Regions from separate parts of the Streptomyces sp. NPDC020597 genome, predicted to be linked through region 4. Evidence: riboswitches for the same ligand, from Rfam matches in the RefSeq annotation. Region 4 holds a riboswitch; each other region holds the start of a gene.

What was found. A riboswitch is a leader RNA that binds a small molecule or an ion and turns the genes downstream of it on or off. The one in region 4 is predicted to bind cyclic di-AMP.
Positions count from the first base shown of each region.
Region 1: linked by a shared signal. The riboswitch ahead of ACH4ZA_RS22110 (M23 family metallopeptidase) and the one ahead of ACH4ZA_RS19045 (peptidoglycan DD-metalloendopeptidase family protein) in region 4 are both predicted to bind cyclic di-AMP.
Region 2: linked by a shared signal. The riboswitch ahead of ACH4ZA_RS08175 (transglycosylase family protein) and the one ahead of ACH4ZA_RS19045 (peptidoglycan DD-metalloendopeptidase family protein) in region 4 are both predicted to bind cyclic di-AMP.
Region 3: linked by a shared signal. The riboswitch ahead of ACH4ZA_RS10785 (M23 family metallopeptidase) and the one ahead of ACH4ZA_RS19045 (peptidoglycan DD-metalloendopeptidase family protein) in region 4 are both predicted to bind cyclic di-AMP.

Region 1 covers NZ_JBIRUL010000012.1:116,039-121,249, forward strand. The annotation lists gene ACH4ZA_RS22095 (DNA topoisomerase (ATP-hydrolyzing) subunit A) at 1-11, opposite strand, end outside; gene ACH4ZA_RS22100 (pitrilysin family protein) at 283-1,632, shown strand; gene ACH4ZA_RS22105 (pitrilysin family protein) at 1,629-3,017, shown strand; cyclic di-AMP (ydaO/yuaA leader) riboswitch at 3,229-3,395, shown strand; gene ACH4ZA_RS22110 (M23 family metallopeptidase) at 3,410-4,165, shown strand; gene ACH4ZA_RS22115 (GntR family transcriptional regulator) at 4,353-5,048, shown strand; gene ACH4ZA_RS22120 (HPr family phosphocarrier protein) at 5,173-5,211, opposite strand, start outside.
Region 2 covers NZ_JBIRUL010000003.1:455,212-460,422, reverse strand. The annotation lists gene ACH4ZA_RS08195 (Ppx/GppA phosphatase family protein) at 1-39, opposite strand, end outside; gene ACH4ZA_RS08190 (DUF501 domain-containing protein) at 36-575, opposite strand; gene ACH4ZA_RS08185 (septum formation initiator family protein) at 609-1,085, opposite strand; gene eno (phosphopyruvate hydratase) at 1,205-2,500, opposite strand; gene ACH4ZA_RS08175 (transglycosylase family protein) at 2,870-3,574, opposite strand; cyclic di-AMP (ydaO/yuaA leader) riboswitch at 3,578-3,759, opposite strand; gene ACH4ZA_RS08170 (transglycosylase family protein) at 3,965-5,005, opposite strand.
Region 3 covers NZ_JBIRUL010000004.1:465,203-470,413, reverse strand. The annotation lists gene ACH4ZA_RS10795 (PrsW family intramembrane metalloprotease) at 1-510, shown strand, start outside; gene ACH4ZA_RS10790 (aldo/keto reductase) at 575-1,519, opposite strand; gene ACH4ZA_RS10785 (M23 family metallopeptidase) at 1,682-2,728, opposite strand; cyclic di-AMP (ydaO/yuaA leader) riboswitch at 2,736-2,904, opposite strand; tRNA gene ACH4ZA_RS10780 (tRNA-Met) at 3,251-3,324, opposite strand; gene ACH4ZA_RS10775 (dihydrofolate reductase family protein) at 3,396-4,523, opposite strand; gene ACH4ZA_RS10770 (MarR family winged helix-turn-helix transcriptional regulator) at 4,604-5,155, shown strand.
Region 4 covers NZ_JBIRUL010000010.1:5,764-10,974, forward strand. The annotation lists gene ACH4ZA_RS19040 (alpha-galactosidase) at 158-2,233, shown strand; cyclic di-AMP (ydaO/yuaA leader) riboswitch at 2,538-2,695, shown strand; gene ACH4ZA_RS19045 (peptidoglycan DD-metalloendopeptidase family protein) at 2,700-3,650, shown strand; gene ACH4ZA_RS19050 (DUF6250 domain-containing protein) at 4,004-4,711, shown strand; gene ACH4ZA_RS19055 (SGNH/GDSL hydrolase family protein) at 4,838-5,211, shown strand, end outside.

The sequences.
Region 1 (5,211 bases), on a different contig from region 4:
CGGCGGGCCATCGCTGCCGGCTCCTTGCTGGGGCGTGTGACGGGATCTGACGCGGACCATTGTGGACCGTGGCACTGACAGGGCGGGCGAGGACCCGGCGTCGGCCCTTGGGCCCCGCCCGCGAAGCCGCCTCGTCCACGGCTGCCCGCAGGCTACGCGATCTCGCTCTCGGCGTATGTCGTCCGGGAACTTCGCCTCCTGTCCGCACGCTTGCATACAGTGACAGGACCGGCAGGAAAACCGCGGTTTCGACGACCGCGTCCGCGATCGGAAGGGACGTACATGCCCATGGGTCACACGGCCACAGCCCAGGCAGGCTCCGGGGGCCTGACAGCGACCGAGCACCGCCTGGCCAACGGCCTGCGTGTGGTGCTCTCGGAGGACCACCTGACCCCCGTGGCGGCGGTGTGCCTCTGGTACGACGTCGGCTCACGCCATGAAGTCAAGGGCCGTACCGGCCTTGCTCACCTTTTCGAGCACCTCATGTTCCAGGGGTCGGGCCAGGTCAAGGGCAACGGTCACTTCGAGCTCGTCCAGGGTGCGGGCGGTTCGCTGAACGGCACCACCAGTTTCGAGCGCACCAACTACTTCGAGACCATGCCCGCCCACCAGCTGGAGCTCGCCCTCTGGCTGGAGGCGGACCGCATGGGATCCCTGCTCACCGCGCTCGACGACGAGTCGATGGAGAACCAGCGCGACGTCGTCAAGAACGAACGCCGCCAGCGCTACGACAACGTCCCCTACGGCACGGCCTTCGAGAAGCTGACGGCCCTCGCCTACCCCGACGGCCACCCCTACCACCACACGCCGATCGGCTCGATGGCCGACCTGGACGCGGCGACGCTGGAGGACGCGCGGGCGTTCTTCCGCACGTACTACGCGCCCAACAACGCGGTCCTGTCGGTGGTCGGCGACATCGACCCGGAGCAGACGCTCGCCTGGGTCGAGAAGTACTTCGGCTCCATCGCCGGGCACGACGGCAAGCCCGAGCCGCGTGACGGCTCCCTGCCCGACGTCATCGGCGAGCAGTTGCGGGAGGTCGTCGAGGAGGAGGTGCCGGCCCGCGCCCTGATGGCCGCCTACCGTCTGCCCGAGGACGGCACGCGCGCGTGCGACGCCGTCGACCTGGCGCTCACCGTCCTCGGCGGCGGCGAGTCCTCCCGTCTCTACAACCGGCTCGTGCGCCGCGACCGTACGGCGGTGGCGGCCGGCTTCGGCCTGCTGCGGCTCGCCGGGGCGCCCTCCCTGGGCTGGCTGGACGTGAAGACGTCCGGCGACGTCGAGGTGCCCGTCATCGAGGAGGCCATCGACGAGGAGCTCGCCCGGTTCGCCGAGGAGGGCCCCACCGCCGAGGAAATGGAGCGCGCCCAGGCCCAGTTGGAGCGCGAGTGGCTCGACCGGCTCGGCACGGTCGCCGGCCGCGCCGACGAACTGTGCCGGTTCGCCGTCCTGTTCGGCGACCCGCAGCTCGCCCTCACCGCGGTCGAGCGTGTGCTGGACGTGACGGCCGAGGAGGTGCGGGAGATCGCCGAGGCCCGCCTGCGTCCCGACAACCGCGCGGTGCTCGTCTACGAGCCCACCGCCGCCGAAGCCCCCGCCGACCAGGACGAGAACGAGGAGGCGGCCCGGTGACCGAGCTCGCCACGATGGACTTCCACCCCCAGCCCCAGGCGGGCGAGGCCAAGCCGTGGGCGTTCCCGGCGCCCGAGCGTGCCGCCCTGGCCAACGGCCTGACAGTGCTGCACTGCCACCGCCCCGGCCAGCAGGTCGTGGCCGTCGAGATCCTGCTCGACGCCCCGCTGGACGCCGAGCCGGCCGGTCTCGACGGCCTCGCCACGATCATGGCGCGCGCCTTCACCGAGGGGACCGACAAACACTCCGCCGAGGAGTTCGCCGCCGAACTGGAGCGCTGCGGCGCCACCCTGGACGCGCACGCCGACCACCCCGGCGTCCGCATCAGCCTCGAGGTCCCGGCCTCGCGCCTGACCAAGGGCCTCGGTCTGCTCGCGGACGCCCTCAGGGCGCCCGCGTTCGCCGACAGCGAGATCGAGCGCCTCGTGCGCAACCGCCTGGACGAGATCCCGCACGAGCTGGCCAACCCCTCCCGGCGCGCTGCCAAGGAGCTCTCGAAGGAGCTGTTCCCGGCCACCGCCCGCATGTCGCGTCCGCGCCAGGGCACGGCCGAGACGGTCGAGAAGATCGACTCCGCGGCCGTCCGCGGCTTCTACGACAAGCACGTCCGCCCGGCGACGGCCACCGCCGTGGTCGTCGGCGACCTCACCGGCGTGGACCTGGACGCACTCCTGGGCGACACCCTGGGCGCCTGGACGGGCTCCGCAGCCGAGCCCCGGCCCGTGCCGCCGGTCACCGCCGACGACGCCGGCCGGGTCGTCATCGTGGACCGCCCGGGGGCCGTCCAGACGCAGCTGCTGATCGGCCGGATCGGCGCCGACCGGCACGACCGCGTGTGGCCCGCCCAGGTGCTCGGCACCTACTGCCTCGGCGGCACCCTCACCTCCCGCCTGGACCGCGTCCTGCGTGAGGAGAAGGGCTACACCTACGGCGTCCGCGCCTTCGGGCAGGTCCTTCTGTCCGCCCCGGACGGCTCGGGCGCCGCGATGCTCGCCATCAGCGGCTCGGTCGACACCCCGAACACCGGCCCGGCGCTGGACGACCTGTGGAAGGTGCTGCGCACCCTCGCCGCCGAGGGGCTGACCGACGCCGAGCGCGACGTCGCCGTGCAGAACCTGGTGGGGGTGGCGCCGCTGAAGTACGAGACCGCGGCGGCCGTCGCCAGCACGCTGGCCGACCAGGTCGAACAGCACCTGCCCGACGACTACCAGGCGACGCTGTACCGGCAGCTCGCCGCAACCGGCACGGTGGAGGCCACCGCGGCGGCCGTGAACGCCTTCCCGGTGGACCGCCTGGTGACGGTCCTGGTGGGTGACGCGGCCCAGATCAAGGCGCCCGTCGAGGCCCTGGGCATCGGCGAGGTGAAGGTCGTGTCCGCCGAGTAGCCGAGGATCGCCGCGGCAACGGCACGCACCCGCAGAGGCCCTGGTCGACCGAGTGTCACCAGGGCTTCTGTTTGTCCGAATTGAGGCGGACGTTGCCTGTCTGCCCTGTGGGATGCGCTACAAAAACCGTGATCCGTTTGAGGATTGATCCCTTCGCCGCTTAGCTTCATCCGGGCTGTCCGTCAGGCACTGCGCCGCAAGCCGCGGCACCGGACAGTCATCGCCGAGTCCCCGTACGGCGCGAGCCAGGGGAGCCGGGGACCCACTTGTGAAGTCCCTGGGGTGAATCGGACGCCCGCGTGTACACGAGGGTGTCCGTAGGAGACCTTCCTGCTCCGAACCCGTCAGCTAACCCGGTAGGCGAGAGGGAAGGAAAGGACACCTCTGACTTCATGGCGTTCACCTGCGCCACCGGGAAGCACCGCCGGCCCAGCCGGATGCAGCGCTCCACCGCTCGCGCGGTCGGCGTGGCGGCGCTCACCGGCACCGGCGTGATGGCCTCCGTCGCCTCCGCCCCGGCCTTCGCGGCCGAGCCCACCCCCGAGCAGACCGGTCTGATCCCCGTCGTCACGGCGGGCGAGTCCGTGGCCGAGTCGGTCGCCGACCAGGTCGACGAGCAGGTCGCCGCACAGAAGAAGGCCGCCTTCGAGGAGGCCGCCCGCCAGGCCGCCGCGAAGAAGGCGGTGGAGGAGCGCGAGGCACGCGTGCGTGCCGCCCGTGAGGCCGAGCGCAAGCGGCTCAACGCCTTCGTGTCGCCGATCACCGGCTCCTACGTCTCCACCGGCTACCAGGCCAGCAGCTCGCTGTGGTCCTCCGGCAGCCACACCGGCGTCGACTTCCACGCCGCCAGCGGCACCACCGTGCACGCGGTCGGCCTCGGCACCGTGGTCGAGACGGGCTGGGGCGGCGCCTACGGCAACCAGATCGTCATCAAGATGAACGACGGGACGTACACGCAGTACGGTCACCTGTTGTCCATCGAGGTGTCGGTGGGCCAGACGGTCACCCCGGGCCAGCGCATCGGGCTGTCCGGCGCGACCGGCAACGTCACCGGAGCGCACCTGCACTTCGAGGCCCGCACGACCCCCGAGTACGGCTCGGACATCGACCCGGTCGCCTATCTCCGCAAGCACGGCGTCAACGTCTGACGACCGACGGCGACAGATCGTTCGGCCCCGGCCCCTCGGCCGGGGCTTTCGCCGTTTTCGGGGCCCCGCTGTCCAAAAAATATCCCTGGATTCCGGCTCCCCGTCGGAAATTCCCGCTCATTGCAATAGAGTCACGGAACACACGTCAACCGTCGACGTTTCACGGGGATTAAGGCGGAGGTCCGTCATGCGAATTCCGGCGCACTCGGTGTGCACGGCCATCCGGGACGACATCGTCGCGGGTGTCTACGAACGCGGCAGCCGCCTCACCGAGGAACTCCTCGCCCGTCGCTACGGCGTCTCGCGCGTCCCTGTCCGCGAGGCGCTGCGCACCCTGGAGGCCGAGGGCTTCGTCGTCACCCGGCGGCACGCGGGCGCGTGTGTGGCGGAGCCGACCGAGCAGGAGGCGGCGGACCTGCTGGAGATGCGGCTGCTGCTGGAGCCGCTCGGCGCCTCCCGGGCCGCCCAGCGGCGCACGGAGGCCCATCTGAAGGTGCTGCGCGGGCTCGTCCGGCTGGGCCAGGAGCGGGCCAGGAGGGGCAACAGCGAGGATCTGCGCTCCCTGGGGGGCTGGTTCCACGAGACGCTCGCCCAGGCCTCCGGAAGCCCTGCCCTCGCGTCGATGCTCACCCAGCTCCGGCACAAGATCGCCTGGATGTACGCGGTGGAGGCGCCGGCGGACCCGGTGGAGTCCTGGGCGGAGCACGGCGCCATCGTCGACGCGGTGACGCGCGGCGACGGGGATCGCGCGCGGGCGGTCACCGCGCTGCACACCGAGCGCACGACACTCGCGCACCGGCTGCGCTTTTCCAAAGGACCGGAGCGGGCCGACCGTGTGAGGACTTCGCAACCTCCCGTAAACATGACGGGTCTGCGGCATTAACACGGGAGCCGTATACAAAGAAGGAGTAATTCGCGGGGGATTATTTCTGCTGCCCGTGCACGGGAATTGCGAAGGGCTCGCCCGAGAATTCGGACGAGCCCTTCACCGCATAACGCGGCGGTGCTCAGACGGTCTCGGGGAGTTCCTCGAGGCCTTCGGCGAC
Region 2 (5,211 bases), on a different contig from region 4:
GGAGTTCGTGCCGCAGTCGACGGCGGCGACCCGGGTCACGGGGCCTCCCCCTCGACCGGCTGGGGAAGGGTCACGCAGGCGCCCTTGCGCCACCACTCGGGGAGCATCTCCAGCGCCTCGTCGCCGAGCGGGTTCACGCCCGGGCCCGCGGCCAGCGAGTGGGCCACCAGGACGTGCAGGCACTTCACGCGGTCCGGCATGCCGCCCGCGCTGGGGAAGTTCCTCAGCTCCTCGATCTCGTCCCGCCGCCGGACGTAGTCCTCGTGCGCGGCCCGGTAGGAGGCGGCGAGCTCGGGGTCGGACTGCAGCCGCTCCGTCATCTCCTTCATCACGCCGTTCGCCTCCAGCGTGCCGATCGCCGAGTTGGCCTTCGGGCACGTCAGGTAGTACAGCGTCGGGAAGGGGGTGCCGTCGGGCAGCCGGGGGGCCGTCTCGACGACGTCCGGCTGACCGCACGGGCAGCGGTGCGCGATCGCGCGCAGGCCGCGCGGCGGGCGTCCGAGCTGCTGCTTGAAGGCCTCGACGTCCGCGTCGGTGGGCTCGGTGCGCGGAGTGGTCGGCGGGGGCGTCTGCATGCCTGTCTTTCCATCGGTCAGTCGGTCGGTCGGTCAGTGGTCAGAGGCGTCGGACTTGTCGACCCCGTCCCAGACATTGGAGTACCAGGGGCGGTCGGCCGCCCCGAGTTCGGCGCGCGACTGCCGGGCGGCGTCCGGGTCGACGACGATGTATCCGGTCTCCCCCGGCAGCACGTAGTGCAGCCGCAGCCGGATCTGCTGCTCGGCGTACGCGTCGTCCTGCCAGCGCGCCTTGAGGTCGCGCAGCTGCTCGACGCGCTCGCCGGCCTGCTGCTTCTCGCGCTCCAGGTCGGCGATCTCGGCGCGCTGGGAGACGTACTGGCGCATCGGGTAGGCCAGGGCCACGATCAGCGTGCACAGGACGAGGGCCAGCAGGGCCGCGCGGCCGGTGAGGCGGGAGCGGCGGGCCTGGCGCTTGGTCTGCGACCGGTACACGCGGGCCGCGGTCTGTTCGCCGAGCAGCTTGATCCTGGTCGCGGTGGAGAAACGGTCCCGGTCCTTCACGGCCATGTGCTGCGCCTCCCGTCTCCCACGTGCGTACGTCCCCGCACACGGTACGGGACCGAGTACGGGGACGTTCGTGCGACTGGCTAGGCCTTACCCCGGGTGGGGTCAGCCTCGGGCCGTGCTCAGTGGTTCGCGGAGCGGAACCGCGGGAAGGCGGAGCGGCCGGCGTACACCGCGGCGTCGTCGAGGATCTCCTCGATGCGCAGCAGCTGGTTGTACTTGGCGACGCGGTCCGAGCGGGCCGGGGCGCCGGTCTTGATCTGACCGCAGTTCACCGCGACGGCGAGGTCGGCGATGGTGACGTCCTCGGTCTCGCCGGAGCGGTGGGACATCATGCACTTGAAGCCGTTGCGCTGGGCCATCTCGACGGCGTCCAGGGTCTCGGTCAGCGAGCCGATCTGGTTGACCTTGACGAGCAGGGCGTTGGCGGAGCCCTCCTCGATGCCGCGGGCCAGGCGCTCCGGGTTGGTCACGAAGAGGTCGTCGCCGACGATCTGGACCTTGTCGCCCAGCTTGTCGGTGATGACCTTCCAGCCGGCCCAGTCGTCCTCGTACAGCGGGTCCTCGATGGAGACGAGCGGGTACGCGGAGACGAGCTCCTCGTAGTACTCGGTCATCTCGGCGGCCGAGCGGGACTTGCCCTCGAACTCGTACTTGCCGTCCTTGTAGAACTCGGACGCGGCGACGTCGAGCGCGAGCGCGATCTGCTCGCCGGGGACGTAACCGGCCTGCTGGATGGCCTCGATGATGAGGTCGAGCGCGGCGCGGTTGGACTCGAGGTTCGGGGCGAAGCCGCCCTCGTCGCCGAGGCCGGTGGACAGGCCCTTGGTCTTCAGCACCTTCTTGAGGGTGTGGTAGACCTCGGCGCCCCAGCGCAGCGCCTCGGAGAAGGACTCCGCGCCGATCGGGGCGATCATGAACTCCTGGATGTCCACGTTGGAGTCGGCGTGCGAGCCGCCGTTCAGGATGTTCATCATCGGAACGGGCAGCAGGTGCGCGTTCGGGCCGCCCAGGTAGCGGAAGAGCGGGAGGTCGCTGGCCTCGGAGGCGGCGTGGGCGACGGCGAGCGAGACGCCGAGGATCGCGTTGGCGCCGAGGGAGCCCTTGTTGTCGGTGGCGTCCAGGTCGAACATGGCCTGGTCGATCAGGCGCTGCTCGGTGGCGTCGTAGCCGACGAGCTCCGGGCCGATCTGCTCGATGACGGCGAGGACCGCCTTCTCGACGCCCTTGCCCTGGTAGCGGTTCGGGTCACCGTCGCGCAGCTCGATGGCCTCGAAGGCGCCCGTGGAGGCGCCGGACGGGACGGCGGCACGACCCGTGCTGCCGTCGTCGAGGCCGACCTCGACCTCGACCGTGGGGTTGCCTCGGGAGTCCAGGATTTCCCGGGCTACGACGACGTCGATGGACGGCACGAGCATCTCCTTCATGGGATGTGACGCTGAAAGTGCGCGGCGCGTGGCCTTGCGCCTAGAGCCTAACCGTCTCCGGAGCGTCGGCCACCGACCGACCGTCCCGTGGACGGTCCGACCGTACACATTGTTCCTGTCCGGAACAAAGCGGCTGGGAAAAGCCGCCCGGAAGACCGCGCAAACAGCGCGCGGAACGGGGCGGGCGGGCGACGACCGCCCGCGGGGCGCAAGAAAAACCCCGTCCCGGTGCGTACGGGGGAACACGCACCGGGACGGGGGGCCCATGGGGGTGGGGGCGAGGAGACCTTCACGAGGCCCTCAGGCGACCGGCCTTCACCGGGAGGGCTCAGCGGCCTCGTCGGCGTCGGCAGCCGGCTGTCACTTCAGGTGCAGCTGCTGACCCGGGTAGATGAGGTCGGCGTCCTGGACGATGTCCTTGTTCAGCTGGAACAGCTTCTGCCAGCCGCCCTTGACCTTGTGCTTCTCGGCGATGGAGCTGAGGGTGTCGCCCTTGACGACCTTGTACTCGCCGTCGCCCTTCTTGACCTTCTTGCCGGTCGGCGTGGTGACCGTCTTGGACTTCTTGGCGGCCGCCGGACGGTCGGTGGAGCGGGAGCTGCTCTTCTGCTCGGTCGAGCGGGAGCTGCTGCCGCTGTCCGAGGAGCTCGAGGAGCCCGAGTTCGAGGAGGCGGCGCCGCCCCCGTCGTAGGAGGCGCCGGACAGGCCCTTGCCGCAGACCGGCCAGGCGCCCTTGCCCTGACCCGCGAGGACCTTCTCGCCGATGGCTATCTGCTGGGCCTTGGAGGCCTGGTTGGCCTGCGAGGCGTACTGCGTGCCGCCGTACGCGGCCCAGGTGGAGGACGAGAACTGCAGGCCGCCGTAGTAGCCGTTGCCGGTGTTGATGGACCAGTCGCCGCCGGACTCGCACTGGGCGACCGCGTCCCACTCGGAGGCGGTGGCGGCGGAGGCGTTGCCGGCCGCCATCAGCGGGGCGGCGATGGCGACGCCGGTGACACCGGCGAGAGCGGCGACGCGGGTGGCCTTGGACGGACGACGGTGCTTGCCCTTACCGGAAAACAGCATGGTGGATCCCCTCACCGACGCCTGCGAGGTGAGCTGTCGGGTTCGGGCCAAGTGAGTTGCCCGGCCACTCCTCCGTCGGAGACCTCGCTCCGTGGAGGGGTGACTTCACCCCAAGCCGCTCCGGTGACTTCCCGGTGCGGCACTTACCTTGGGTCCCCCGCTCCTGCCTACGGCGCTTGACGCGACGACTGTTCCCGGGCTGCCGCTGGCAGGATTCGGCGTTGCGACGGCCGGGGCTCGGGTTGCCGAGCGGTCACGACCGTAGACACGCGATCCGCGGAATTTCAAAGACGATCAGGGCTTCTGAGACTCATCCCACACTTTCGCCAAATCGGACATTCGACGCGAAGCGTGACGTGAACTCCCGCTGTTTTTCTTGGGCTTTGCGCCCTATTGGACCCCTGTGTCGAGGGTCTGACCGGGGGCGATGTCGCTCGGATCGGGGCCGATGACGTCCTTGTTCTCGGCGTAGAGGGCGCGCCATCCGCCGTGGAGGCCAAGGGAGTCGGCGATGGAGGCGAGAGAGTCGCCCTCCTGGACGACATAGCCGGCCGCGGCATGCCGGCCCGTCGAGGCGGTGGACGCACCGCCGGCCCCGACGTCGGCGCCCTCCACCGCCGCCTCGTCGGCCGTGGTGCCTCGATGGCGGCCGGAGCCGAGGGAACCGGTGTCGACGAGATTCCAGGAACCCACATCCTGGACCGACTTGTCCGAGTCATCCGCTTTCGAAGTACCCGCGGTCGAGCCGTCGGCCGCCTGCGGGTCGCCCTGACGACCGGTGCCGTCGGAGTCGCCCACGGCGGCAGAAGAGGACGAAGGCGACGAAGGCGACGCCGAGGGCGAACTCGAGGAATTGCCGGACGGGTCGGGCGATGCGGACGAGTCAGATGAATCGGTCGAACCGCTGGAGTCGGTCGAGCCCTTGCCCGAATCGGAGGAGCTCGACGACCCCGAGGAACCCGACAAGCCTCTCGACAGGTCCGACAGACCCGACGATCCGGATGAACCAGACGAATCGCCCGCCACGCCGGTGTCCACGGCCAGCGCGCCGTTCTCCTTGGTGAGCCCGGAGGTCAGCCCGCAGGTGCCCCACGCGCCGACGCCTTTGGCCGCGAGCACCTTCTGCGCCACGGCGATCTGCTGGTTGCGGCTGGCCAGATCGGGGCTCGCCGCATAGTCGAGCCCGCCGTAGGCCTTCCAGTCCTGCAGGGTCAGGCTCAGGCCGCCGGACTCGCCGTCACCGCCGTCATCGGCACTCCACGAGCCCCCGGTTTCGCACTGCGCCACCTTGTCCCACACCGTGCCGTCCGCGGCGCTCGCGCCGGAGGCGGCGAGCAGCGGGATGGCGATGGCGGAGCCGGTCACCCCGGCCGCGACGAGCAGCGCGGGGGCCTGGCGGGGGCGACGGTGACGACCGTTCCCGGAGAGCATGCGAGGGCCTTTCTCTGGACAGCAGTGCCGGCGCGGGCGAGTGATCTGACGCGTCGCGCTGACGAGTGAACGTATCGGCAGACGATCACTTGTCACAAGTTAATGCCGCGCAGATCACGTGAAGATCACAGACTTGAGGATCGGTCACCTTTGCTCCGCCTCATGGTCACAATCCGGCTGACGTTCCGTCAGGTCCGCACTGTTCG
Region 3 (5,211 bases), on a different contig from region 4:
GAGGCGTACGCGACGTCCCTCGCGTTCCTGCGCCACCGCGGCCGGCAGGGACGGGCCGGCGCCGATTTCCTGGTCCGCGAACGGGAGTTGCTGAACGAGCTGTGGCGACGCAAGGACGTCGCCCGTCCCGCGATGGATTACGCGGCCCGCATGACGGCCCCTCCGGTACGGATGCCCCCGCCGCCCTGGCCGGCGTACGGGGCGCCCGGGGTGTACGGGGCGTACGGGTACGGCCAGGGCCCGGCGTACGGCCCCCCGGGTCAGGCGTACGGCCCGGTGCAGGGATACGGCCAGGGCCCGGCATACGCGCACGGGCCGGCGTACGGCCAGAGCCCGGCGTACGGCGGCCGGCCGCACTCCTCCGGAACCGACCACAGGAACGGCCACACACCCTCATACGGGTACGGGTACGGGTACGGGACCGGGACCGGGACCGGACAAGAGCAAGGGCACGGATACGGGTATCCTCCGGGCCCGGGCCCCCGCCCCGCGGCAGACCCCCACCCGTAGAGTCGTCCCCCACCCGTAGGGCCGTCCCCCACCCGTAGGGCCGTGGAGCCGCGCGTCGATCAGGTCACGCCGACGCCTGCGTCAGGCGGGCGACCTCCGCTTCCGTGAGCTCCAGGTCCGCCACCCCGAGCAGCGCCGGGAGCTGCTCGACCGTGCGGGCCGAGGCGATGGGCGCGGCCACCGTCGGCTGCGCGGCGAGCCAGGCCAGGGCGACGGTGGCGACCTGGGTGTCGTGGGCGCGGGCGATCTGGTCCAGCGCGGTGAGGACGCTGCGGCCCCGCGTCGTGTCGAGGTGCTTGGCGGCGCCGCCGGCGCGGGCGCTCTCGACGGTCGTGCCGGGCCGGTACTTGCCGGTGAGGAAACCAGCGGCCAGCGCGAAGTACGGGACGGCGGCGAGGCCGAAACGGGCGGCGAGATCCTGGAGTTGCCCCTCGTAGGTGTCGCGGGAGACCAGGTTGTAGTGCGGCTGCAGTGCGACGTACCGGGCGAGGCCCTCGCGGTCGGAGAACTCCAGGGACTCCTGGAGGCGTTCGGGCGAGATGTTGGAGGCGGCGATGTGCCGCACCTTGCCCGCCTTCACCAGCTCGTCGAGGGCGCCGACGATCTCCTCCACGGGCACTTCGGGCTTGTCGAAGTGCGTGTAGTAGAGGTCGATGTGATCGGTGTCCAGGCGGCGGAGCGAGGCGTCGGCGGCGGCCTTGATGTTGTCGGCGGACAGACCGGGGAAGTCGGGGTGCTGGCTGACCTTGGTGGCGATCACGACGTCGTCCCGGTTGCCCCGGGCCTTCAGCCACCTGCCGACGATGGTCTCGGACTCACCGCCGCTGTTGCCGTCGACCCACGCCGAGTAGGAGTCGGCGGTGTCGACGAAGTTGCCGCCCGCGGCCGAGTAGGCGTCGAGGACGGCGAAGGAGGCCGCCTCGTCCGCGGTCCAGCCGAAGACGTTGCCGCCGAGGGCGAGCGGGAAGACCTCGAGGTCGGAGGAGCCGATGGTGCGCAGAGAAGTCATGCTTCGTCTCAACGGACGCGGCGGGCACGCCATTCCGCGCGGGGCACGAAGAACATGTGAACAAGCGGCAGCCCTGACGTCGGGGGTGGCCGTCAGGGCTGCCGTTGCTCGATGGTCCTGAAAGCTCCTCGAGAGACGACTCAGGCGTCCTCGAGGGAGGGCTCAGGGGTTGAGGCCCTTGCTGCGCAGCCAGGCCGCCGGGTCGATGCCGTCGGCGTTGCCGTTCGGGTGGACCTCGAGGTGCAGGTGCGCCCCGGTGACGTTCCCGGTGGCGCCCACGCGGCCGATCACGTCACCGGTGGCGACCTTCTGGCCGACGCTGACGTTGATCGACGACTGGTGGCAGAACCAGATCTCGGTGCCGTCGTCCAGGGTGAGGATGGTGCGGTAGCCGTAAGCGCCGGCCCATCCGGCCTCGGTGACGGTGCCGGAGTGGACGGCCTTGATGAGCGTGCCGGTGGGCGCGGCGAAGTCGAGTCCGGTGTGGTACCCGGAGGACCACAGGGAGCCGGCCTGACCGAACGTCGAGGTGATGGTGTACGAGGAGGTGGGCAGCGTGTACTGCTTGGCCAGCTCGGCCAGGCGCGCGGCCTCGACCTTGGCGGCGGCCTCCTCGGCGGCCTTCTTCTTCGCGGCGGCGGCCTTGGCCTCCGCCTCCTTCTCGGCCTTGACGACGGCGTCGGCCTTCGCCTTGGCGGCCGCGGCGGCTGCCTTGACCTCGACCTGGGTCTTCTGCGACTCGGCCTGGGCCATGATCCGGCTGCGCAGGGCCTCGCCGGCGTCGGCGACGCTCTGGGCGGTGCCGGCGTCAGCGTCGGTGTCGTTGTCGACGGCGGCCTCGGAGCCGAAGCTCGCCAGGGCGGACGCGGTTTCCGGGGCGGGCTCGTCCTCGGAGATCAGCGAGCCCACGCCGGGCAGGTCCGGCATGGAGATGGAGACCGGGGCCTTGCCGGTGTTGGCGCTGGCCATCCCGCCGGCGCTGACGGCGGCTATGACGCCGACGCCGAGGACGGTGGAGCTGCGGGCGAATCCGCCGCCGCGCTGCTTGGCGACGCGGTGCTTGCCGCGTACCGGGCGAATGGACTCCGCGGTGGGGTTCCACTCCTCCCAGGGGCCCTCGTCGGTGCGGTGGCCGCCGTAGCCGAAGGTCTCGGTGGAGGGTCGGGCCGGCGCGTACGGGGCCTCGGGGGCAGGCGGGTTGGACGCCACGCGGGCGCACTCCTTTCCTTCCGTCGCCTACCGGGTTAGCTGACGGGTTCGGAGTCGGAAGGTCTCCTACGCGCGTATACCGGCCGTGGACTCTGCGAGTTCACGGAGGCTTCCGCGTGATTCACCCCAAGGTGGTGGTTCCCCGGTTCCCTTACGGGATTCGGCGCGTGCGCGCGCGGAGCCGGCTCTGGTGCCGGCTGGGACGGCCGCGCTGCGTTATCGAACGTTAATAGACCCGGGGGTGCGTTTCCAAGCTCTTCTGCTTGATCAATAACATTTCTGGCCTGGACTTTCGGGCCAGCAGCGGTGAAAAACGGGCGAGTTGCCCCTCGTCCGCCGCGCATCACCCGTCACACGCGTAGCGACGGCGCCCCGGCCCCGGCGCACAGGGCGGCCGGGCGGTCACGAAGGGTCACGATGCGCCCCCGGAGTGGCGCTGGGTGGCACTGGGCGGCGCGGAGTGGTCCGGGGCAAAAGCACCGAGGGCCGGAACCCTTTCAGATTCCGGCCCTCGGCCTTCAGTAGCGGGGACAGGATTTGAACCTGCGACCTCTGGGTTATGAGCCCAGCGAGCTACCGAGCTGCTCCACCCCGCGTCGTTGTGTCTCAAGTGTACGTCATCCGGCGGACGCCGAGCACCAGGGTTTGTCGCGGCCCGGCCCCGGCCTCACAGCAGGTGCCGGTTCGGGGCCTTCGCCCGCTCCTCGTGCTCCGGCAGCACGAGGACGTCGACGCCCGCGGCCGCCAGCAGGCCGGTCCCGTCCGCCGCCGCCACGAAGGTGTCCGGCTCGCGCCACGCCGTGACGACCCGGCGCACACCGGCGTCCAGGATGAGGCGGGCGCACGGGGCGGGACGGGAGGAGCGGCGGGCGCACGGCTCCAGGCTCGTGTAGACGGTGGCGGCGGCCAGCCCGGGGTCGGCCGGGTCGAGTTTGGCGAGCGCCGCCTCCTCGGCGTGCACGACCGGGTCGCCGGCCTCGCGGGAGTGCCCGCGGGCGAGCTCCGTGCCGTCCGCGGCGACGATCACCGCCCCGACGCTGAACGCGGTGTCCGAGGGCGGGCACTGGGCGGCCAGCTCGCAGGCGAGGGCCAGCCAGTGGCGGTCGGCCGCGGCGGCGAGCGGTCCGGCGCCGGGGGCGGTGGGCTCGTAGCGGTGCAGGACGACGTCCTCGATGCGCCGCGTCTCCACCAGCCGCAGCCGTCCGCCCTGGTAGCCGCCCGGCCCGAAGAGGCGGGGCGCGTCCGGGTCGCCCACGAACAGCGGGGCGAGGACGAGCTGGAGTTCGTCGGCGAGCCCCTGCTGGAGCAGCTGGGTGTGGACGGTTCCGCCGCCCTCGACCATGAGGCGCCGGACGCCGAGCTCGTCGTGGAGGTGCGTGAGGAGGCGGCGCCAGTCCAGCTCGGGGCCGAGCGGGACGACGTGTGCGGCGATGCCGAGCGCGCGGGCCCGTTCGGCGCCCTTCTCGGTCGTGTACACGGCCTTCTCGCCGCCCGTGTGCCAGAAGTTCGCCGCCGGGTCGAGGTCGCCGGAGCCGCTGACGGTGACCTTGAGCGGATAGGCGGGCCGGCCGGCGGCGACCCGGACGGCGCGCCGCTCGGGGGAGTTCACCAGGAGCCGGGGGTTGTCGGCGCGGATGGTGCCGGCGCCGATGAGGATGGCGTCCACGGAGGCCCGTACCGCGTCGACGCGGTCGAAGTCGGCGGGGCTGGAGAGCAGCAGGCGTTCGGGCGTGGTGTCGTCCAGGTAGCCGTCGAGGGAGACGGCGGCGGACAGCAGGACGTACGGGTACGGCATCGGCGTGCTCCCGGGCTCGGTCCGACGGCGGTCTTGCGTGGACGTCTTGGTTCAAGTTTGAAACAACCTACACTGGGTGCATGACGACTCGCTGGCTCACCCCCGAGGAGCAGCGCGCCTGGCGCGCCTACGTTGCCGGCTACCTCCTGCTGGAGGACGCGATCGACCGGCAGCTCCAGCAGGAGGCCGGCATGCCCCACCTGTACTACTCCATCCTCGCCAACCTCTCGGAGATCCCGGAGCGCCGACTGCGGATGACCGAGCTCGCGGAGCAGCTGAAGATCACCCGTAGCAGGCTGACCTATGCGGTGTCCCGGCTGGAGAAGGACGGGCTGGTGCGGCGCGAGGAGTGCCGCTGGGACAAGCGCGGCACCGTCGCGGTCCTGACGGACGAGGGCATGGCGATCCTGCAGAACCTCGCACCCGGCCATGTCGAGACGGTCCGCGCCGGCCTGTTCGACCGGCTCACCCCCGAGCAGGTGGGACAGCTCGAGGGGATCTTCACGCAGGTCGTCCGGGGTTTCCAGGAGGACGCGGGCGGCGAGGCCGGACCCGAGGAGCTCCCGTGGCGGCGGCGTTCGTCGCCCTGCTCCGGAACGCCGGGGACCCCGGGGGCCTCCGGGGTCTCGTGAGCCACACCACAAACCCGTTGCTTCAAATTTAAAGCATGGGGTAGGGTCTCGTTTCG
Region 4 (5,211 bases):
ACGACACGGGCCGTCGGGGCAACGGTTCGTCGGGCCGGCGGCCGTGCGTCGCGTCCGCCCAGGTGGGGCGTCGTCCGCCGGAAGTTGCCCGACGGGCCGACCGCGTTCGATGATGTTGACGCTTGATCGCACCTGTTCGAAACAGTGGGGGTTTTTGATGCCCGAGATCGCCGACGCCGGCCGCACCTGGGTCCTGTCCGGGCCCACGAGCAGTTATGCCCTCCACCTCACCGAGGCCGGCGAGCTGGTCCATCTGCACTGGGGCCCGGGCATCGCGCTCGCCGACGCCGAGGCGCTGGCCGCGCTTCCCTGGTCGGAGCGCGGGGCGTCCTTCGAGTCCCCGCTCGACGGCCGTGAGGAGTACCCGGTCGAGGGCGGCCCCCGCTTCGTCCGCCCCGCCCTGTCGGTGCGCACCGACGAGCGCCGCGGCACCGAGTGGACCTTCGAGGCGCACGAGCGGGACGGTGACGAGTTGCGGCTGCGCTTTGGGGACGCCGGGCTCGCCGTCACCCTCCACTACCGGATGCGCGGCGACGTCGTCGAGCGGTGGACGACCCTGCGCAACGAGGGCGAGCAGCCGCTGGAACTGCTCCGCGCGGACTCGGCCACCTGGACCCTGCCCGAGCGGGACGACTGGCGGCTCTCGCAGCTGCACGGCCGCTGGGCCGCCGAGTCGCAGCTCGCGCGCACCCCGCTCGGCCCCGGCGAGACGGTCATCGGCAGCCGCCGCGGCCACACCGGCCACCAGCACCTGCCCTGGGTCGCCCTCGACACCGACGCCACCGAGGAGCGCGGCGAGGTCTACGGCTGCGCCCTCGGCTGGTCGGGCTCCTGGCGGATCGCCGTCGCCCGGCTCCCCGACGCACGTGTGCAGGTCACCGGCGGAGCCGGGTACGACGACTCGGGCCTGCTGCGCCTCGCGGCGGGTGAGTCCTTCACCACCCCGGTCTTCGCCGGCCTGTGGAGCGACGGCGGCTTCGGCGGGGCGAGCCGTGCCTGGCACGCCTACCAGCGGGCCCATGTCGTCCCGGACGCCGGGCGGGACCGGCCGGTGCTGTTCAATTCCTGGGAGGCCACCTACTTCGACATCTCCGAGGAGCAGCAGGCGACCCTCGCCCGGCGCGCCGCGGCGATCGGGGTCGAGCTCTTCGTGGTGGACGACGGCTGGTTCGGGGCCCGGACCGGCGACCACGCCGGGCTCGGCGACTGGCAGCCCAACCCGGACCGCTTCCCGAACGGGCTGAAGCCCCTCGCCGACTACGTGCGCGCCCTCGGCATGCAGTTCGGCATCTGGGTCGAGCCCGAGATGGTCAACCCGGACAGCGACCTCTACCGGGCGCACCCGGACTGGGTGCAATTCCAACCCGGGCGAAAGCGGACGGAGTTCCGCAATCAGCTCATGCTGAACCTCGCACGCGAGGACGTCCAGGAGTACCTCTGGGAGCAGCTCGACGGGCTCCTGTCCAGCGCGCCGATCGACTACGTCAAGTGGGACTTCAACCGCTGCTTCACCGACGCCGGCTGGCCGGACGACCCCTATCCGCAACGTCTGTGGGTCGACCACGTGCGGGCCCTGTACGCCCTCCTGGACCGGCTGCGGGCGGCCCACCCCGGCGTCGCCTTCGAGTCCTGCTCGGGCGGCGGCGGACGGGTGGACCTGGGGATCATGAGCCGCACCGACCAGGTGTGGACCTCCGACAACACCGACCCGCTGGACCGGCTCGTCATCCAGCACGGCTTCAGCCAGATCCACCCCGCCCGGGTGATGGCCGCGTGGGTCACCGACAGCCCCAACACGCAGCTCAACGGGCGGGTCAGCTCACTGCGCTTCCGGTTCGTCAGCGCCATGGCCGGGGTGCTCGGCGTCGGCGGGGACCTCGCCGAGTGGAGCGAGGAGGAGCTCGCCGAGGCGCGCCGGTGGGTGGACCTCTACAAGGACATCCGGACGCTCGTGCAGCAGGGCGACCTGTACCGGCTGCGTCCTCCGGCGGGCGGCCTGAGCGCCGTCCAGTACGTGCTCGGCGACGAGGCGGTCGTCCTGGCCTGGCTCCAGGCCCAGCGGTTCGGTGAGCCCGTCCCGGCGCTACGGCTGCGCGGACTCGACCCGACGGCGTCGTACGAATGCCGTGAAACGGGAGAAGTCCACCGAGGCGCGGTGCTCCTGCATCACGGGTTGCACACCGGACTGCGGGGCGACCTCGATGCGACGGTTATCCGACTGCGTCGCATCTGAGGTTTCTGTCCGAATTGGATTCTTCGTGATAACTCGCTCTGGAATAAAGAAAGCTGGAGCGGCGTCACGTGAGCAGCGTCATAAAGGTGACCGTGCGTCGCCCGTCATGTTCACGTAATTCATGTGGATTTCCGGGGTGCTTGACCCAATAGGGTTGTTTTGATTCACGGAGGGTGACCGGGAATTCTCGCGGCGGATCAAGACAAATGCCATGGCCGTGCAACCTCTGCTTGTCCCTGTGCGTCCTGGTCGCTTACGTTCCACACCAATCCGGACGGACGCCCAATCCTGCCGCCGCCCGGAATCCGCACACCCACCCGTACACGGCAGGAGCGGGGGACCCACAGGCACGACCGCCTGTTCCGGTCCCGGAACAGGCTCGGGGTAAAGCCGCGTCCCGACGCGGCCGGACATCTCCAGTCCGCACCCGACAGCTCACCCCGCAGGCGCCGGAGAGGAATTCGTCATGCCCGCGAAGGGTAAGCACCGTCGTCCCAAGGCCCAGCGCCTCACCCGTTCCATAGCCGCCGCCGGAACCGGCGGGGCCGCGCTCGCCCTTCCGCTCATGGCCGCCTCCGGCGCCCACGCGGCCACTCCGGAGTCCGCGTCCCAGGCCGTCTCGCAGGCGGTCGCGCAGACCGTTTCCCAGAAGGCCGCGCAGGCCGCCCCGGCGGCCCGGAAGACCGCCGCCGTCACGACCTACACCGTGCGCTCCGGTGACTGCCTCTCGAAGATCGCGACCGAGCAGCACGTCGGCGGCGGCTGGAAGAAGCTGTACCAGGACAACCGCGAGGCCGTCGGCGCCGACCCCTCGCTGATCCACCCCGGCCTCAAGCTGTCGATCGGCAAGAAGGCCTCCGCCGGCGCGCCCAAGTCGTCCGGCTCGGCGTCCTCTTCGTCCTCCTCCGCGAAGTCGTCGACGTCCTCGAAGTCCTTGACGGCGGCCGAGTCGTCGTCCTCCGCATCCACCGCGAAGGCCGCCGTCCAGGCCGCCGAGAGCAGCAGCGGCGACTTCACCCTGCCCGTGTCCGGCGCCACCGTCGGCACGCCTTACCACCAGTCCGGCAGCATGTGGTCCAGCGGCTACCACACCGGCGTCGACTTCGTCGTCCCGACCGGCACCCCGCTCAAGGCCGTCGCCGCGGGCACCGTCGTCTCCGCGGGCTGGGGCGGCGCCTACGGCAACCAGGTCGTCATCAAGCTGAACGACGGCTACTACGCCCAGTACGCCCACCTGTCCCAGCTGTCCGTCTCGGCCGGCCAGACCGTCGGCGTGGGCCAGCAGGTCGGACTCTCCGGCGCGACGGGCAACGTGACCGGACCGCACCTGCACTTCGAGATCCGCACCACGCCGGACTACGGCTCGGACGTCGACCCGCTCGCCTACCTCCGCTCCCACGGCGTCTCCGTCGGCTGATCCCCGCCGCCGACCCGCCCGACGCGCAGCCGAAGGCCGGACCCCGATCGCGAGATCCGGGGCCCGGCCTTCGGCGTGCCCGCGTGCGGGCCGCGTTCGCCGCTCGGCCCTCGGTGCCCGGTTCTGATGCGTCGCGGGGCCGGAAACACGTGATCGTCTCATTGCGGTCCTGTGGCGTGTCCGGTCGCGGTGTCGACAGGCGACGCCGCGAGCCGACACAGTGGTCCGGTCAGACGGCAAGCGCTTTCATCGTCGGCCTCGGACCCGGTGGGACGTCGACCAGACGTCGGCCCGGCGTCCGCCGCTCGCGGAAGCCGCCCCGCCGCCCGGTCCGACCGAAGGAGACGCATCCCGTGACGACGACGCGCAGGGCATTCGGCGCACTCGCCGCCTCCGCCGCCCTGGCGGCCCTCGCCCCCGCGACGACGGCGAGCGCCGCGCCCCGCCGCCACCGGCTCCTCGCCCACGACGACTTCCGGCACGGGCTCGGCCGGTGGGCCGTCGAGCGGGAACAGGGCGGTACGGTCACCGCCTCCCGCGGGAGCCTGGAGATCGACGTGCCCGCCGGCGCGACCGTCTGGTTCAGGCGGCGGCTCGAGGGGCCGTACGTCCTCGAGTACGTCGCCACGCCCATCTCCGCGGGCGGGCCCAACGACCGCGTCTCCGACCTCAACAACTTCTGGAACGCCGTCGACGCCCGCTCCCCGGACGACCTCTTCGCCACCCCCCGCGGCGGCGCCCTCGCGGAGTACGACCACCTCAGGACGTACTACGTCGGCTACGGCGCCAACGGCAACACCACGACCAGGCTGCGCCGTTACGTAGGCGAGCCGGGCGTGCGCCCGCTGCTGTACGACTACACCGAGCCGCTGCTCGTCGCGAACAGGCCGCACCACGTGCGGATCGTCTCCGACGGGCCGGTCGTCCGCTGGTGGATCAACGGGCGGCCGGTCTTCGACCACACCGACCCGGAGCCGTACACGGGCGGCCACTTCGCCTTCCGCACCACCTGGAGCCACTTCCGCATCAACGACTTCCGCGTGTGGTCGCCTATTCCCTGATTGGCAAATTCTTTAGGAGTGTCCTTTCTCACCGAGCGTCAACCCCTGCCTACGGTCGCGTAGGTCACATTCAAAGGTGAATCATGATCTGCCGTGGCAGACGATTCGAAGAGTGACAACAGATCAGTGATCGGGTCGTACGTGGCGGTGGGGGACAGCTTCACCGAAGGCGTCGGCGACCCCGGCCCCGACGGGGCGTTCGTCGGCTGGGCAGACCGGCTCGCGGTGCTTCTCGCGGACCTGCGGCCCGAAGGCGACTTCGCCTACGCCAACCTCGCGGTCCGCGGAAAGCTGCTCGACCAGATCATGGAAGACCAGCTCACCAGGGCGGTGGAACTCGCCCCGGACCTGGTCTCCTTCTGCGCGGGCGGCAACGACATCCTCCGCCCCGGCACCGACCCGGACGAGGTCGCCGAGCGTTTCGAGCGCGCGATCTCGGCCCTGACCGCCGCAGCCGGCACGGTCCTGGTGACGACCGGCTTCGACACCCGTGGCGTCCC